DNA from 2 places in the Kribbella sp. CA-245084 genome. Region 2 is predicted to be linked to the other one. Evidence: riboswitches for the same ligand, from Rfam matches in the RefSeq annotation. Region 2 holds a riboswitch; the other holds the start of a gene.

Region 1 (7,598 bases), 2.6 Mb from region 2:
GCGACGATTGCGCCGTCGCGCGGGTCCACGATCGTGTACGCCAACGGGACCGTGTCGTCGAACACCATCACCGGGCCGCCGTTCTCGCGGTAGACGATCAGCATCCCGTCCGCGCCGCTGAGCGCACGCCCGGAGATCACCCGGGTCCAGTCCGGCGCCATGTCGGTGGTCGGCAGGCCCGCCAGGATCTTGCCGAGCATCCCGACGTACGTCGAACCCTCGAAGCCGACCGCCTCGCGCCAGCCCGCACCCGGCGCCAGGAAGAACTCGGAATGCCCCGGCTCCTCGGGATGCAGACGCCACTGCCACAGACTGCCCGCGCCGTAGACGACACCCATCGTCCCGCCCGCGCACAGGTTGCTCCAAGCCTCGTGCCCTTGCCACCAACCCTCGGCGACGCCTGTCCGGCCGGTGTGCTCGTACGTCGGTTCGCCGTTCGCGACTGCCTTGACCGGCTCATTGCGCCACATGTCCGCGACTCGCTCGGCGACATGCTCGCCAGTGTGGCCGGTCTGGCACCACTGGAAGTCGAGCCAGTCAGCGTTCTGGTGGGCGTTCGCGCGGATGTGCGGCCGGTAGTGGACGCCGGTCGGCTGCTCGTAGCAATCGACGGCGTGCACCTCGGCCCCACCCGCCGCGGTCTGCGGCTCGTCACCCGAGCCGTCGCCGCCGACCAGGTAGATCGCCGGCCGCGCGCCGTACCGCGCGACGAGGTAGCGGCAGTACGCCGCGTACTCCGCTGGCGGTACGACGGTGCCCGCCACGTCGAGGCCCTTCCAGCCGAAGCCCTGGAACACGGGCTGCAGCACCGGAACCAAGCCGTGCTCGACGAGGATGCCGAGCAGCTCGTCGAGGTACTGGAAGTAGTCGACGTTCAACTGGCTGAGATGGCCGTCCGGCAGGTCCTCGAAGCCGACGTCGAAGCCTTCGTCCTGGGTGCGATCGCGGGGTCCGACGGCGTGCATGTCCGGTTGCACCGTCATCAGCAGGACCGCGTTGAAGCCTTTGGCCTGTCGGTCTGCGGCGTACTCGCGCACCTGCTCGGGCGTGGCGCGCCAGGGTAGGGCCCAGGCTGTGTCAGCGATCAGCAACGCGGGACTTCCGTCGGCGTGCACCAGGTTGCGGCCGCCCGCAGACATCCGCCAGAAGCCGTGTGCGTAGAACGGATTGCCTTCTTCTTCTGCTGCTGAGATCTGGAAATGACCACCTGACCATGTCCACTGACCTGGCAACGGCGCAGCAAAACGCACACGGTACGTCTCACCGCCGTCCCAGAACGTAGGCCGACGCAGTACGAGACCGCTCTCGTGCTCGAACTCGACCCAGTCGCCGGTGGCCGGTAGTTCGATCTCGCGCCAGACGGATGAGATGGACATGACACTCCCGGGGATGCTCGTTGCCGTTAAGCTGATGATGAAAGACACACGTGCTCTGGGGTCGGTGAAATTCCGAGCCGGCGGTGACAGTCCGCGACCCGTGACTTCGCAAGAAGGAGCGGTTGACCTGGTGGAACTCCGGGACCGACGGTGAAAGTCCGGATGGGAAGACGCACGTGGCAGCTTCACGTTCCCTGCACGAAAACAGGGGCGTGAGGTCTGTCGTTGCCCCCGGAGTGCTGTCCAGAGCACTGCCGAGAGGACAACGACCGTGAACACCATCACCAGCCTGGACACCATCGAACGCGCTGTCGCCGAGCTCGCCGCCGGACGGCCGGTCGTGGTCGTCGACGACGAGGACCGTGAGAACGAGGGCGACCTGACCTTCGCCGCGAGCCTCGCCACGCCCGAGCTGATGGCCCTGCTCGTCCGCCACACCAGCGGGTACGTCTGCGCGCCCGCGGCGCCGGAGCTGCTGGACCGCCTCGAGCTCCCGTTGATGGTCCCGAACAACCAGGACAGCCTGCGGACGGCGTACACGATCTCGGTGGACGCGGCGACCGGTGTCGGCACCGGCATCTCCGCGGCCGACCGGGCGCGAACCGTCCGCGTGCTGGCCGACCCGGCGGCGCAGCCCGCGGATCTGATCCGGCCCGGTCACATCCTTCCGTTGCGCGCGGTCGACGGCGGAGTCCGGCAGCGCCCCGGTCACACCGAGGCCACTGTCGAGCTCGTCCGGCTGGCCGGCCTGCCGCCGGTCGGCGTGATCGGCGAACTCATGAACGACGACGGCACGCTGATGACCGGCAGGGACCTGCGCGCGTTCGCCGACGCTCATGACTTCGCGATGATCTCGATCGCCGACCTGGTCACTTACCTGTCGTGACGAGCCGGCGGGCGGCGTCGGCGATGCCCTCGGGGGACAGGCCGTATCGGTCCAGCAGGTAACCGGCCGACCCCGTCGGCGCGAACTCGGGGAACCCGAGGATCGAAACCCGCGCCGGATGATGCTGTACGACGGTCTCCGCGACCGCGCCGCCGAGTCCGCCGGCGGTCACGGCCTCCTCGGCGGTGACGATGCCGGCCGTCTCCCGCGCGGCCGCGACCACGGCGTCGGTGTCCAACGGCTTCACCGTCGGCATCGACAGCACCCGGACCGAGATCCCTTCCTCGGCCAGCCGCTCCGCCGCGGCGAGTGCTCGCCACAGGATCGTGCCGTTGCTGATCACCGTGACGTCGTCCCCTTCCCGGACCGTGATCGCCTTGCCGAGGCGGAATTCGTAGTCCTCCGAGTACACCTTCGGCACACTCATCCGGCTGACCCGGATGAACACCGGTCCTTCGGACGCCGCCGCCCAACGCAGCGCGGCCGCCGTCTCGATCGGGTCGGCCGGCACGATGATCCTGATCCCGTCGATTGCCCGCAGCCAGGCGATGTCCTCGACCGAATGGTGCGTCGGACCGAGTTCGCCGTACGCGACGCCCGGGCTCATGCCGCAGAGCTTGACGTTGGTGTTCGAGTACGCGACGTCGGCCTTGATCTGCTCGAGGGCGCGAGCGGTGAGGAAGCAGGATGCCGCCGACACGAACGGGATCCGGCCGCCGTTGGCCAGCCCGGACGCGACGCCGACCATGTCCTGCTCGGCGATCCCGACGTTGATCAGCCGGTCCGGGAACGCCTTGCGGAAGCTGTTCAGCTTGCTGGATCCGACCGAGTCGTTGACCACCCCAACGATCCGGTGATCGGCCTCGGCGAGCTGGGCCAGCGTCTCGACGTACGCGTCCCGGCAGTCGTAGCGCGGCTGGTCGGCGATCGAACGGGTCTCCACGACGGTCATGAAAGCTCCTTCAGGGCCTGCGCGAACTCGGCGTCGTCGGGGACGCGGTGATGCCAGGCGACGTTGTTGCTCATGAACGAGATCGGGTGACCCTTGTGCGTGTGGGCGATCACGAACGTCGGCTTGCCCGGCCGGAACGGTACGGCGGACAGCACGTCGAGCAGCTCGCCGTGATCGTGACCGTTCACCTCGACCACCGCGAACCCGAACGCGGCCGCCTTCTCCGGCAACGGGTCGAGGTCGTTGGTCTCCTTGGTGGTCGCGCCCTGCTGCAGCCGGTTCCGGTCGACGATCACGGTCAGCCGGTCGAGCTGGTACTGCGAGGCCGCCATCATCGCCTCCCAGTTCGAACCCTCCTGCAACTCACCGTCCCCGACGAGCACATACGTGCGGCGCATCGAGACGTCGAGCTTGGCCGAGAGGGCGTGCCCGACGGCGATCGGTAGACCATGCCCGAGCGGACCCGTGTTCGCCTCGACGCCGTCGACCTTCGTCCGGTTCGGGTGACCGTTCAGCGCCGACAGCGGTTTGAGGAACGTGGCGAGCTCCTCGACCGGCAGGAACCCGAACGCCGCGAGCGTGGTGTAGAGCGCGCCGGCGACGTGGCCCTTGCTCAGGATGAAGCGGTCCCGCTCGGGATCGTTGACGGTCGCGGGCGAGATGTCGAGCACAGCGCCGTACAGCGTGGACAGGATGTCGATCGCGGAGAAGTCACCACCGATGTGTCCGGCTCCGGCGTAGTGGACCAGCTTGAGGTCCTGGATCCGGATCTGCTTGGCAGCTTCGGCGATATGCGCGATCTGCTCGGTCCGGCTGCTGTGAGCAGGCAGCCGTCCGAGCACCGGCAGCGTCGCGTGCTCGACGGTGAGAGTCATGCGATCCCTCATGCCAGCTCAGCCATCGAACTCAGCAGCACCTTCTGCACCAGCTTCTGCGCGGCCAGCGCGTCGTGCGAAGCCTGGGCTGCTTTGAGGGCTTCCTCGTCGAGTACGTCGAGCGCGTGGTGGATCGCCTTCAGGAAGGTGATCGCCTGCTTCGCGGCCTGGACGCTGTCCTCGCGGAACGGGAACTGGTCCAGCTGCCAGACGCCCTCCCAGTTGTTCTTCCGCAGCGTGTGGAAGAACTCGAACGTCTCGACCAGGTGCACCGAGCCGACGACCATGTCGTCGTCCCAGCCCTTCATGTTGTCGTTGACGTCGATCGCGAAGAGCCTGTCGTAGTCGATCGCCAGCTGCGCCGCGTCGGCCGGCGTCTCCTGGCCGTACAGCGAGTGGCCGAAGTCGAGCAGGATGCCCAGGTTGGGCAGACCGATCTTCTCGATCCCGAGCAGCGTCCGGGCGACGTTCGGGAAGATGATCTTCACCCGCGGCTCGCGCGGCTTGTACTCGATCACGAAGTTGATGTCCGGGTGCGCCGACACCAGCTCCTTCAGGCCGTCGAGCGCGAGGTTCCAGATGTCGTGGTAGTCGACCTGGAACGGGTAGTCCCAGCCGTCCTGCCCCGGCCACAGCTTCACGTACGAGCAGCCGAGGTCCTTCGCCAGCTCGGTTGCCTGGTGCAACAGTTCCATCGCCTGCTTGCGGACGCCGGGGTCCGGGTTCGTGAACGAGCCCTTGACGAAGTCGCGGGTGTAGATCTCGGGCGTGATCGCGATCGCCGTGAGGTTGTTGCGTTGCAGCGCGGCCTTCACCTCGTCGAGCGTGCCGTCGTACCCGGCGAACGGCCAGTTCAGGTCGACCACGGACAGATCGCCGACCGCTCCGGCGCGGTCGATCTGCTCGAGCAGGGTGACGGGATCGCCGTACCCGTCCGTGGCGTAACGGTCCTTGTAGGTGGCGAAGTGCCAGATACCCGCGCCGAAGACCGGCATGTCAGTCATATTTGTTCCTATCCTTTGAGGGAGCCGGCGGTCAGACCGCCGACGATCCAGCGCTGGAGCAGGGTGTAGGCGATGAGGATCGGGACCACGGCGATCAGGATGCCCGCCGCGAGTCCGGTGTTGTTGTTGGCGAACTGGCCCTGGAAGTTCAGCAGTCCGACCGGGATGGTCTTGTGCGCGTCGGAGTTCAGCAGGATCAGCGCGAACAGGAACTCGTTCCAGGTCGCGACCGCGTCCAGGATCGCGACCGTCACGAGTGCGGGCACCGACAGCGGCAGGATCATCGTGAAGAACACCCGCCAGTCGCCGGCGCCGTCGACCTTCGCGGCCTCGATGATCTCGTCCGGGATCTGCCGGAAGAACGACTGCAGCACCAGCACCTCGAACGGGATACCGAAGGCCAGGTACGGCCCGATCAGCCCGAAGATGCTGTCGGTGGCGCCGAGCGAGCGCATCATGATGAAGACCGGCACGATCGTGATGTAGATCGGGATCGTCAGCCCGAGGAACACCGTGAACATCACCGTCCGGCGGAACTTCATCCGCAGCTTGGCCAGCGCGAACCCGAGCATCGCCGAGACCAGCACGCCGAGCGGCACCTTGATCGCGGCCAGGATCGCGCTGTTCTTGTAGGTCGTGGCGAAGTTGCCGATGTCCCAGGCGTCGGAGAAGTTCTTCCAGGTCAGCTGGTCGGGCCAGGACAACGGCCCGTTCCCGATGAAGTCCGCGAGCGGCCGGACGGCGGTGATCACCAGCAGCACGAGCGGTGAGATCCAGAACAACGCGACGACGATGAGGACCAGCGTGATCACCAGACCCCGGCGGCCCTTCGGCGACGTCGGCACCGGCTCGACCGCGGCCGTATCCAGCGGCAGGTCCACGCGGGCGGGAGCGATCGAGGTCATGACGCCTCCTTCGTCTGCGAGCGGACGTAGGGGATGCCGACCGCGATCGCGACCAGCGTGATCACGACGGCGATCGCCGTACCGTAGCCGGCTTGGTAGTACTGGAAGACGTTGAAGTACATCCACGTTCCCATCACCTGCGTCGACGTACCAGGACCGCCGTACGTCATCGCGTAGATCATGTCGAAGACCTTGAACGAGTCGATCAGCGACAACGCCAGCACGATGTAGTGCGCGGGCCGCAGGCTCGGCATCGTCACGTGCCAGAACTGTTGCCACTTGGACGCACCGTCCACGGTCGCGGCCTCGTAGAGCTCGTTCGGGATCCCTTGCAGGGCGGCCAAGTAGAGCAGCATCGGGAAACCGGTGCGCAACCAGATCGCCGGCACCATGACGGCCCACAACGCGGTCGAGTCCTGTCCGAGCCACGGCTGCGCCAGCCCGTCCAGCCCGATCAGGCGCAGGAACGAGTTGATCGCGCCGTACTGCGGGTTGTAGAGCCAGCCCCAGATGCTCGCGATGGACACCAGTGGCAGGACCGCGGGTGTGTAGAAGATCAGCCGCAGGATCGGCTTCCCGTGCACCTTGCCGTTCAGCGCGATCGCCAGCAGCAGGCCGATGATCGTCGGCACCGCGATCGTGACCACGGTCCAGATCAGGTTGTTCCGGACCGCCGTCACCACGACCGGGTCGTGCGGCAGCTTGAAGTAGTTGTCCAGGCCAACGAACTTGTACGTCGCGCTCAGGCCGTCCCAGTCGGTCAGGCTGAACCACAGGGACGACACCGCCGGGTAGACCAGGAAGGCGACGTACACCAGGAGCGCGGGCAGGGCGAACAACCACGGGGACCACCGGCCGCCGCGTTTGGGCTGCTTCTGCTGATTGGACCGTGCAACAGCGACTGTCGTTGCCATCGGCTAGCTCTTCGCCCAGGCGGAGACGATCTCCTGCATCTTCTTCGACGCCGCGTCAGGGGCGACCTTGCCCTGCAGCAGGTCGCTCTGCACGCTGAAGTACTGGTCGGCCTGCTTCTTCGGGAACGCCTGGTCCTGGATCGTGTAGAACGGGTTGTTCCCGTACTTCTGCGACCACTGCGCCGCCAGCGGCAGCGTCTTCGGGTCGGGCTCGGCGCCCTTGACCGTCGAGGCGGTGATGTTCATCGCCTTCTGGGTGGCCGGCTGGACGATGAAGTCGATCAACGCCGCGGCCTTGTCCGCGTTCCCGGACTTGGCGTTGATCATGTAGCCCTCGACGAAGCCCGAGTGCCGGGCCGGCGACTTGTCGGTCGGCAGCTCGAAGTTGCCGAAGGCGGACGAGCTCTTCTTCGCGGCCAGGATCGCCGCCGCCTCGGTCCACGGTCCGGTGATCGTGTACGCCGTCTTCCCCTGGACGTACCACGGCTCGACATCGGCCGGATCGAGGGCGAGCGCACCCTGCGGCAGCCACTTCTTGTCCTGCCACTTCTTGAACAGCGTGAACGCCTCGACCACCTCGGACCGGTCCCAGCTCTCGGCGCCGGTCAGCAGCTTGTCGTGCAGGTCCGGGCCGGCGGTGTGCTCGAGCAGGTACTCGAACAGCCGCATGATGTCCCAGCCGTACT
Region 2 (7,598 bases):
GGTCCGCAGGTACCGCAGGTTGTGCTCGGTCGGGTCGATCGAGATGCCACGACGCTCGACCACCTCGATGCCATAACCCTGAACGCCCGCGAGCTTGTCAGGGTTGTTCGTCAGCAGCCGCACGGACGTCACCCCGAGATCAGCCAGGATCTGCGCACCGGTCCCGTAGTCGCGAGCATCAGCAGGCAGCCCGAGATCGAGGTTGGCGTCGACCGTGTCCCGGCCGGCGTCCTGCAGCTCATAAGCCTGCAGCTTGTGCAGCAGCCCAATCCCGCGGCCCTCATGTCCGCGCAGGTACACCACCACACCGCCCTCAGCCGCGACCTGCCGCATCGCCTCGTCCAGCTGTGGTCCACAGTCGCACCGCAGCGACCCGAACACATCGCCGGTCAGGCACTCCGAGTGCAACCGAACCAGAGTCGGACCATCACCGATCGAGCCGCGCACCAACGCCAGCTGCTCCGACCCGTCCACCGTGTTCCGGTAGCCGTGGGCAACGAAATCGCCGTACTGCGTGGGCAGCGTGGTGGTCGCGACCCGCTCGATCTGCGACTCCGTACGACGCCTGTACCGGATCAGGTCGTCGATCGACACGAGCACCAACCCATGCTCGTCCGCGAACGCCCGCAGTTCCGAACCGCGCTTCATCGTCCCGTCGTCGTTCACCATCTCGGAGATCACGGCGGCCGGCGTCAACCCGGCAAGACGAGCCAGGTCGATCGACGCCTCCGTGTGACCGGGCCGCACGAGTACGCCGCCCTCCCGGCCGCGCAACGGGAACACATGCCCCGGCTGCACCAGGTCGTACGACTCCGAGGCCGAATCCGTGAGTACCCGGATCGTCCGCGCCCGATCAGCCGCCGAGATACCGGTGCTGATCCCGTCCCGCGCATCGACCGAGATCGTGTACGCCGTCCGCATCCGCTCGCGGTTGTGCGGCGTCATCAACGGAATCCCGAGCCGGTCGAGCTCCGAACCCTCCATCGGCACGCACACCACGCCGGAGCTGTACCGGATCAGGAACGCCAGCAACTCCGGCGTCGCCTTGGACGCGGCGAAGATCAGGTCGCCCTCGTTCTCGCGGTCCTCGTCGTCGACCACGATCACCGGTCGCCCGGCGCGGATCTCGTCGATCGCATGCTCGATCGTGTCGAGTTTCAAGACGTTACCCATCTCAACCCACCACCACTGGTTCCGGCGGAGCAACCCGCTCCTGGTTCTGGATCTTCCACCACGACGCGAATCCGATGATGCAGAACAGTCCGTACACGACGTACATCGTTGCCGACGGGTAGAACTTCGCCTGTACCAGCAGCGGTACGCCGACCACGTCGACCGCGACCCAGATCAGCCAGAACTCGACGAACCCGCGGGCCATCCCGTACGTCGCCAGGATCGAGCCGGTCAGGATCCACGCGTCCCACTGCGGGCCCCACGAGCCGAGCGCCTGCAGCACGACGTACGAGATCGCGTAGATCACGACGCCGATGCCGAGCAGTTCGAGTCGCTGCCTCGCCGTCGCCCACTTGGGCTGGACCGCCGAAGCGGAACCGCCGTGACGGGTCTGGTACCAGCGGTACCACCCGTACAGGCTGATCAGCGCGAAGAACACCTGCCGGCCCGCCTGGCCCCAGAGGTCCTTGTCCTGCGGGGTGTCGAAGATCCCGCCGACGAAGACCGTGAACAGCAGCACGTTGCCGACGATGCCGACCGGCCACGCGGCGACCAGCCGGCGCATGCCGAACAATGCGCTGGCCAGACCGAACACGTTGCCGACGATCTCCCGGACGAGCACCGGCGATCCGGCGATCGTCACCTGGGAGTGCAACAGCCAGTCGATCGGGTTCACTTGTTGCCTCCAGCAATTAGTCTCTCGACGTACTTCGCGATCACGTCGACCTCGAGGTTGACCGTGTCGCCGACCTTGTTCCGCCCGAGAACGGTCAGCTCGAGCGTGGTCGGGATCAGGCTGATCCCGAACGTCCCGGAAGCGTCGTCGACATCGGTCACCGTCAGCGAGACCCCGTCGACCGCGATCGAGCCCTTCTCGGCGACGTACTTGAGGATCTCCGGCGTCGTCGCGACCCGGACGTCTTCCCAGTGCTCACCGGGGCTCCGCGACGCGATCGTGCCGGTGCCGTCGACGTGCCCCTGCACGATGTGACCGCCCAGCCGCGCGTGTGCGGTGACGGCACGCTCCAGGTTGACCGACGAGCCCTTGTCGAGGCCGCCCAGGCTGGTGCGCTGCAACGTCTCGCGCATCACGTCCGCGGTGAACACGCCGTCGCCGTACTCGACCACCGTCAGGCAACAGCCGTTGACCGCGATCGAGTCGCCGTGGCCGGCGTCCTCGGTCACCTTCGGACCGCGGATCGTCAACCGAGCTGCGTCGCCGTCCAACAGGTCCAGGGACTCGACCGTGCCGAGTTCTTCGATGATGCCGGTGAACATCTACTTTCCTCCCAGAGGAACCAGGGTCAGCCGGACGTCGTCGCCGAGGCGGCTGACGTCCGCTAGCTTGAACCGCCGAAGGTGGTCGATCGATTCCGCGCCGAGCTCGCCGACCGCGGCGAACCCGGAACCGAGGACGGCCGGGGCGACGTACGCGATGAGCTGGTCAACCAGACCGGCGCGTACGAACGCAGCGGCCAGCGTCGGGCCGCCCTCGAGCCACAGGTGCCGGATCTGCCGGTCGTCCAGCTGCCGCAGCACCTCGGCGGGATCGTGGGTCGGCAGCAGCAACGTCTCCGCGCGGTCGTTGCGGACCCGCGCGGTCGGCGGGATCTCCCGGTCGCCGACGACGACCCGCAGCGGCTGCCGCTCAGCCGGTACGTCGTTCTCGTCGCGGACCGTCAGTTCGGGGTCGTCGTCCAGCACGGTCTGGGTGCCGACGGCAATCGCGTCGCACTCGGCCCGATGCCTATGTACGTCGGCACGCGCGATCGGGCCGGTGATCCACTTGCTCGTCCCGTCCGGCGCCGCGGAGCGTCCGTCGAGCGTGGTCGCGAACTTCCACGTGACGAACGGGCGACCCGTCCGGACGCTGTGCAGCCAGACGTAGTTGACCGCCTCGGCCTCGTCCCGCAGTACGCCCTCGACGACCTCGATGTTCTTGTTGGCCAGCTTCTCGGCGCCGCCGGCCGCAGTCCGGTTCGGATCCGGTACGGCGTACACGACGCGCGTGATGCCGGCCTGGATCAGGGCGTCGGCGCACGGGCCGGTCCGGCCGGTGTGGTTGCAGGGCTCGAGCGTGACGTACGCCGTACCGCCACGGGCCCGCTCTCCGGCCATCCGGAGCGCCTCGACCTCGGCATGCGGGCCACCGGCAACGGCGTGGAAGCCCTCACCGACAGGATGCCCGTCAGGGCCGGTGATGACACAACCGACTACCGGGTTCGGATGGGTGCTGCCGATACCTTTCGCGGCCAGCTCGACCGCACGCCGCATCCACGCGACATCCATCGGCGAAGTGTTGCTCACTGCTCTTCGGTCCCTCGTCGTCACGGACGCACTACCGGGGTCTCGTGACGACCGGCGACCACGCTCCGCCACCCGGCCTTCGCCGTACGCCGCCAACTCGCGCACGCCCCGACCGGACGTCAGAGCACACCCGCCGACCGCGTGCGCCTCCCATCCGGACTTTCACCGTCGGTCCCGGAATTCCACCAGGTCAACCGGCCGCCGAACTGCAGCGGCCGGGTCGCGGACTGTCACCGCCGGCTCGGAATTACACCGACCCCGGAGCACGCGAGTGGGTTCACTCGTGGTTCAAGTATGCCCCTCCCCGCAACCCGCACCACGACCCAGGTCACATCCTGGTCCGTTCCTGCTCCTGATGCCGGCTCGGCGCGATCCGCCGGGTGAGGGCAAGGGCACCGGCTGCCACCGCGCACGCCACCGCGACGGCGAGGACGAGCGGCCGGTACCCGAACGCGTCGGCCAGCCCGGCACCGCCGAGCGGTCCGAGCGCCTTCGCGATCGAGGTCGGCGTACCCAGCATCCCGGCGATCGTGCCGAACCCGGCCGCGCCGTACCGGTCGAGCAGGATCGCCGGCGTCGCGACCGACGACACCCCGAACCCGAGCCCGAACAGCACGAGGCACCCGATCGCTCCCGCGACGTGACGCCCGACGACCGGCAGCAGAGCGATCGCGACTGCCTGGACGGACAGGATCAGCGCGGTGATCGTCGCCATCGGCAACCACCGCGCAGACACGCTGGTCACCAGGCGGCCGGTCACCGACAGCAGGCCGAGCAGGCCCGCGAGGCTAGCCGCCCGCGCCGGCGGGTGCCCGAGGCTGATCAGGTAGAGCACCAGGTGGACGGAGATCACGGCCAGCGCGGCACTGTGCACGACGAACGCTCCCGCAAGCACCCAAAACCCAGGATCCCGAAGCACCCTGCCAGGCGCCCCCGCCCGCTTGGCGCCGAGGTCCGCGCCGGCCCCCACGCCGGGCGCCACGCCGGGCGCCACGCCGGGCGCCACGCCGGGCGCCGCACCGGGCGCCGCAGCTGGCTCCGCGCTGTCAGCAGCGCTGTCGGCCGGCCCATCGGCGGCGCCGTCGGAGGCGCTGTCGGAGGTGCCGTCGAGCGGGCGTGGTGGGCCGGGGTGGACGGCGACGAGGTGGAGCGGGAACGTGATCACGGCGAGGGCGCCCGCCAGGATCATCAGCGCGTTACGCCAGCCGTGAGCGTGGGCGAGGTACCCGGTGAGCGGCAGGAAGATCGAGCTGGCCAATCCACCGACCAGCGTGATCGTCAGGATCGAGTTGGTCCGCTTGGCGGGTGCGGCGACGGCGACCACGACGGCGAACGCGGGTGGGTAGAGGACCATCGCGCAGGCAACGCCGATCACCGCGAACACGGCGTACAGCTGGACGACGTTCTGCACCTGCGACCAACCAAACACGGCGACCGCGGCCAGGACCGAACCGCTGGCCATCAGCCCGCGACCACCCCGCAGATCCAGCCGGCGACCAACCGGGATCGACATCAGAGCGCTGACCAGTACTGCGGTGGTCGATGCGCCGACCGCCGTGGTGGTGGAGATGGACAGGTCGGCAGTCATCGGTCCGAGCAACGCGCTGAACGCGTAGCTGAGCACGCCGTACCCGACGGTCGTGGTGATCGCGAGCGCAGCCACCATGAGCCGCAACCGGTCATCCTTCGCCCCAGCGACCACAGTCGAACTCATCGCCGTCAGTATTTCACGGCCGACACCGCCCGTCCGGTCAATTTCCTCTCAGCGGAACAGCAACCAAGCCGCACTCCCCAACAACCCCACCGCCCCCACAAAACACCCAACCGCAACCACCCGCAGAACCCGCGACCGCCCGGGCGCACGAGCCAACGCGGCCGCGCCCACGCGTGCCGACGCACCGGCAGCTACAACCCCATCCAAGGAACCAGAGGCAACCTCACCCACGCGAGCGGGCACGCCAGCAGCAGACGAACTCGCAGGCAGCCCGCCAGCTGCATCCGAGGCCGAAGGCGCCCCGGCAGCTGCAGGAGAGCGCACAGATGCCGCCGCTGCGGCCGTTCCAGGCGAGTGAGGCGGTGACCCGGCAGCTGCGGGCGAGGCCGACGCCATCCCGGCACCCGCATGCGAGGCCGAAGGTGTCGCGGCAACTGCGTGCGCGGTCGGAGGCGCCCCGGCGGGTGCGTGCGAGGTCGGAGACGTCCCGGCACCTGCGGAAGAGCGCTCAGCTGCCGCCGCTCCAGCCGAGCGCCGAGGCGCGCCGGCAGCTGCGGAGGAGCGCTCAGGTGGCGTCGCGGCGGCAGCTCCGGGCGAGCGGGGCTGTGAGCCGGCTGTTGCGGGTTGGGGTGTGGGCGCTTCGCCGTTCGCCGGTGCCCGCGGGCGCGGTCTGTCGGTGGCGGCTTCAGGGGTTGCGGCGGCGCCGAGTGCGGCCGCTTGCGCGGATCCTGCGTTCGGGGTGCTGGGTGTTGGCGGCGGTTGGTGGGCGCGCGGGCCGGCCGATGTCCAGTTCGGGGTGCTGGGCGGGGGTTGGTGGGTGCGGGGGCCGGTGGGGGTCCAGTTTGGGGGGAGGGGTGGGAGTTGGTCGAAGACCTCGGGGGCGTCGGGGGCTTGGATCCATGGCTCGGTTCCTGGGGGTGGTACGGCGCCGGTTGCTGCCAGGAGGCGGCCGGCGGTGGCTGCGGACTCGGGGCGGTCGGATGGGTTCTCTGACGTCAGGTGGCGAACGAACTCGGCCAGGGGGCCGTCGACGGCGGGAAGTTTGCCGTCTGTGGTGGGGCGCTCGCCGGTGAGGAGTTCGGCTGTTACGGCGCCGACGGCGTACAGGTCCTGGCGCGGGTCGGGGTCGGCGCCGGCCAGCTGCTCGGGAGCGAGATAGCCGGGGGTGCCGAGGATCGTGCTGTGGCGGGTCATGCGTGGTTCGTCGAGGACGCCGGCGACGCCGAAGTCCGACAGGCGCAGATGCGGCAGCCCGGTACCAGTGGCGTCGAGCAACAGGTTGGCTGGCTTCACATCCCGATGTACGACGCGCGCCGCATGCACCGCCGACAGCCCGTGCAACAACTGATCCACCAGCACGGCGACGTACGACTCGGGCAGCGGACCATGATCGCCGAGCAGCGTCGCGACCGACCCGCCCCGAACCAGCTCCATCGCGAACACGACCTTGTCGTCGTCCGCGGCCCATCCGTGCGGCGCAACCACATGCGGATGCTCGATCCGCAGCGACTGCTCTCGCACGAACCGCAGCAGCGTTGCCGCATCATGCTGCCCCAGCACCTTCGCCGCCACGTACGCGGACCGCCGCAGGTCCCACGCCCGCCAGACCGAACCCATGCCTCCGGTCCCGACGAGGTCGATCAGCTGATACCGCCCGGCAAACGCCTCCACCCGCCAGAACCTACCGTCCCAACCGCCCACCCCCGAAGCACGCCGCCCGGACCACCAAACGGCGATCCGGGCAGCGTGCGCCGGACTAACGGTGCGGCGGCTGCTCACCCTGGCTCGGGTACGGCGGCTGGCCACCCTGGTTCGGATACTGCTGGGGGCTCCCCTGGTTGGGGTACTGCGGCGGGTACTGGTGCTGCCCGTGCTGCCAAGTCCCGGCCGCCTGCGCCGGGGCCGGCTTCGCGCGAAGACGGAGTACGACCAGCACCCCGATCAGCAGCAGGAGCACTCCCCCACCGCCGAGACCCGCGATCAGCCCGACCGGAGTGCCGTCGCCTGAATCTGCGCTGCCCTGGATCGGACCGCCAGCCTCGGTCTTGTTGCCATCACCAGGCGTCTCCGAGGCGGAGGGCTCCGCAGTCGGCGTCGGCGTGATCGAGTCGCCCGACACAGGAGTCGCGCCGTCGACGTACGTCGGCTTGCCCGTCCCGGCCGTCCCTTCCAGAGCGACGGTCAGCGTCATCGGGATGGCGAAGGCCTTGTCGTCGTCCTTGCGAGTCACAGACAGCGCTATGTAGTACTCACCGGGCGTCGCCGTGCCCTTGTCCATGGTGTTCGCGCCGTCGCGGTTGAGGTAGCGGATCTCCTTGGTCGTGTTGGCCTTGACGACACCGTCCTTGGTCAGCACCCCACGCCGGCCGACGTTGCCCGGCACCTGCTTGGCGAACGTGGCGAT

What was found. Region 2 has a riboswitch for FMN ahead of ribD (bifunctional diaminohydroxyphosphoribosylaminopyrimidine deaminase/5-amino-6-(5-phosphoribosylamino)uracil reductase RibD). Riboswitches for the same ligand answer to the same signal wherever they lie in the genome.
Region 1: it holds a riboswitch for FMN, as region 2 does, so the genes downstream of both, ribB (3,4-dihydroxy-2-butanone-4-phosphate synthase) here and ribD (bifunctional diaminohydroxyphosphoribosylaminopyrimidine deaminase/5-amino-6-(5-phosphoribosylamino)uracil reductase RibD) in region 2, are expected to answer to the same signal.

The regions. Positions count from the first base shown of each region.
Region 1 is NZ_CP192053.1:399,005-406,602, reverse strand. Features, by position in the region: gene ACQPYH_RS02080 (DUF4038 domain-containing protein) at 1-1,376, opposite strand, end outside; FMN riboswitch at 1,423-1,556, shown strand; gene ribB (3,4-dihydroxy-2-butanone-4-phosphate synthase) at 1,648-2,262, shown strand; gene ACQPYH_RS02070 (transketolase family protein) at 2,246-3,214, opposite strand; gene ACQPYH_RS02065 (transketolase) at 3,211-4,089, opposite strand; gene ACQPYH_RS02060 (sugar phosphate isomerase/epimerase family protein) at 4,098-5,093, opposite strand; gene ACQPYH_RS02055 (carbohydrate ABC transporter permease) at 5,102-5,998, opposite strand; gene ACQPYH_RS02050 (carbohydrate ABC transporter permease) at 5,995-6,912, opposite strand; gene ACQPYH_RS02045 (ABC transporter substrate-binding protein) at 6,916-7,598, opposite strand, start outside.
Region 2 is NZ_CP192053.1:7,053,756-7,061,353, forward strand. Features, by position in the region: gene ACQPYH_RS33420 (bifunctional 3,4-dihydroxy-2-butanone-4-phosphate synthase/GTP cyclohydrolase II) at 1-1,173, opposite strand, end outside; gene pnuC (nicotinamide riboside transporter PnuC) at 1,175-1,849, opposite strand; gene ACQPYH_RS33430 (riboflavin synthase) at 1,846-2,451, opposite strand; gene ribD (bifunctional diaminohydroxyphosphoribosylaminopyrimidine deaminase/5-amino-6-(5-phosphoribosylamino)uracil reductase RibD) at 2,452-3,462, opposite strand; FMN riboswitch at 3,619-3,750, opposite strand; gene ACQPYH_RS33440 (MFS transporter) at 3,809-5,194, opposite strand; gene ACQPYH_RS33445 (protein kinase domain-containing protein) at 5,243-6,865, opposite strand; gene ACQPYH_RS33450 (vWA domain-containing protein) at 6,951-7,598, opposite strand, start outside.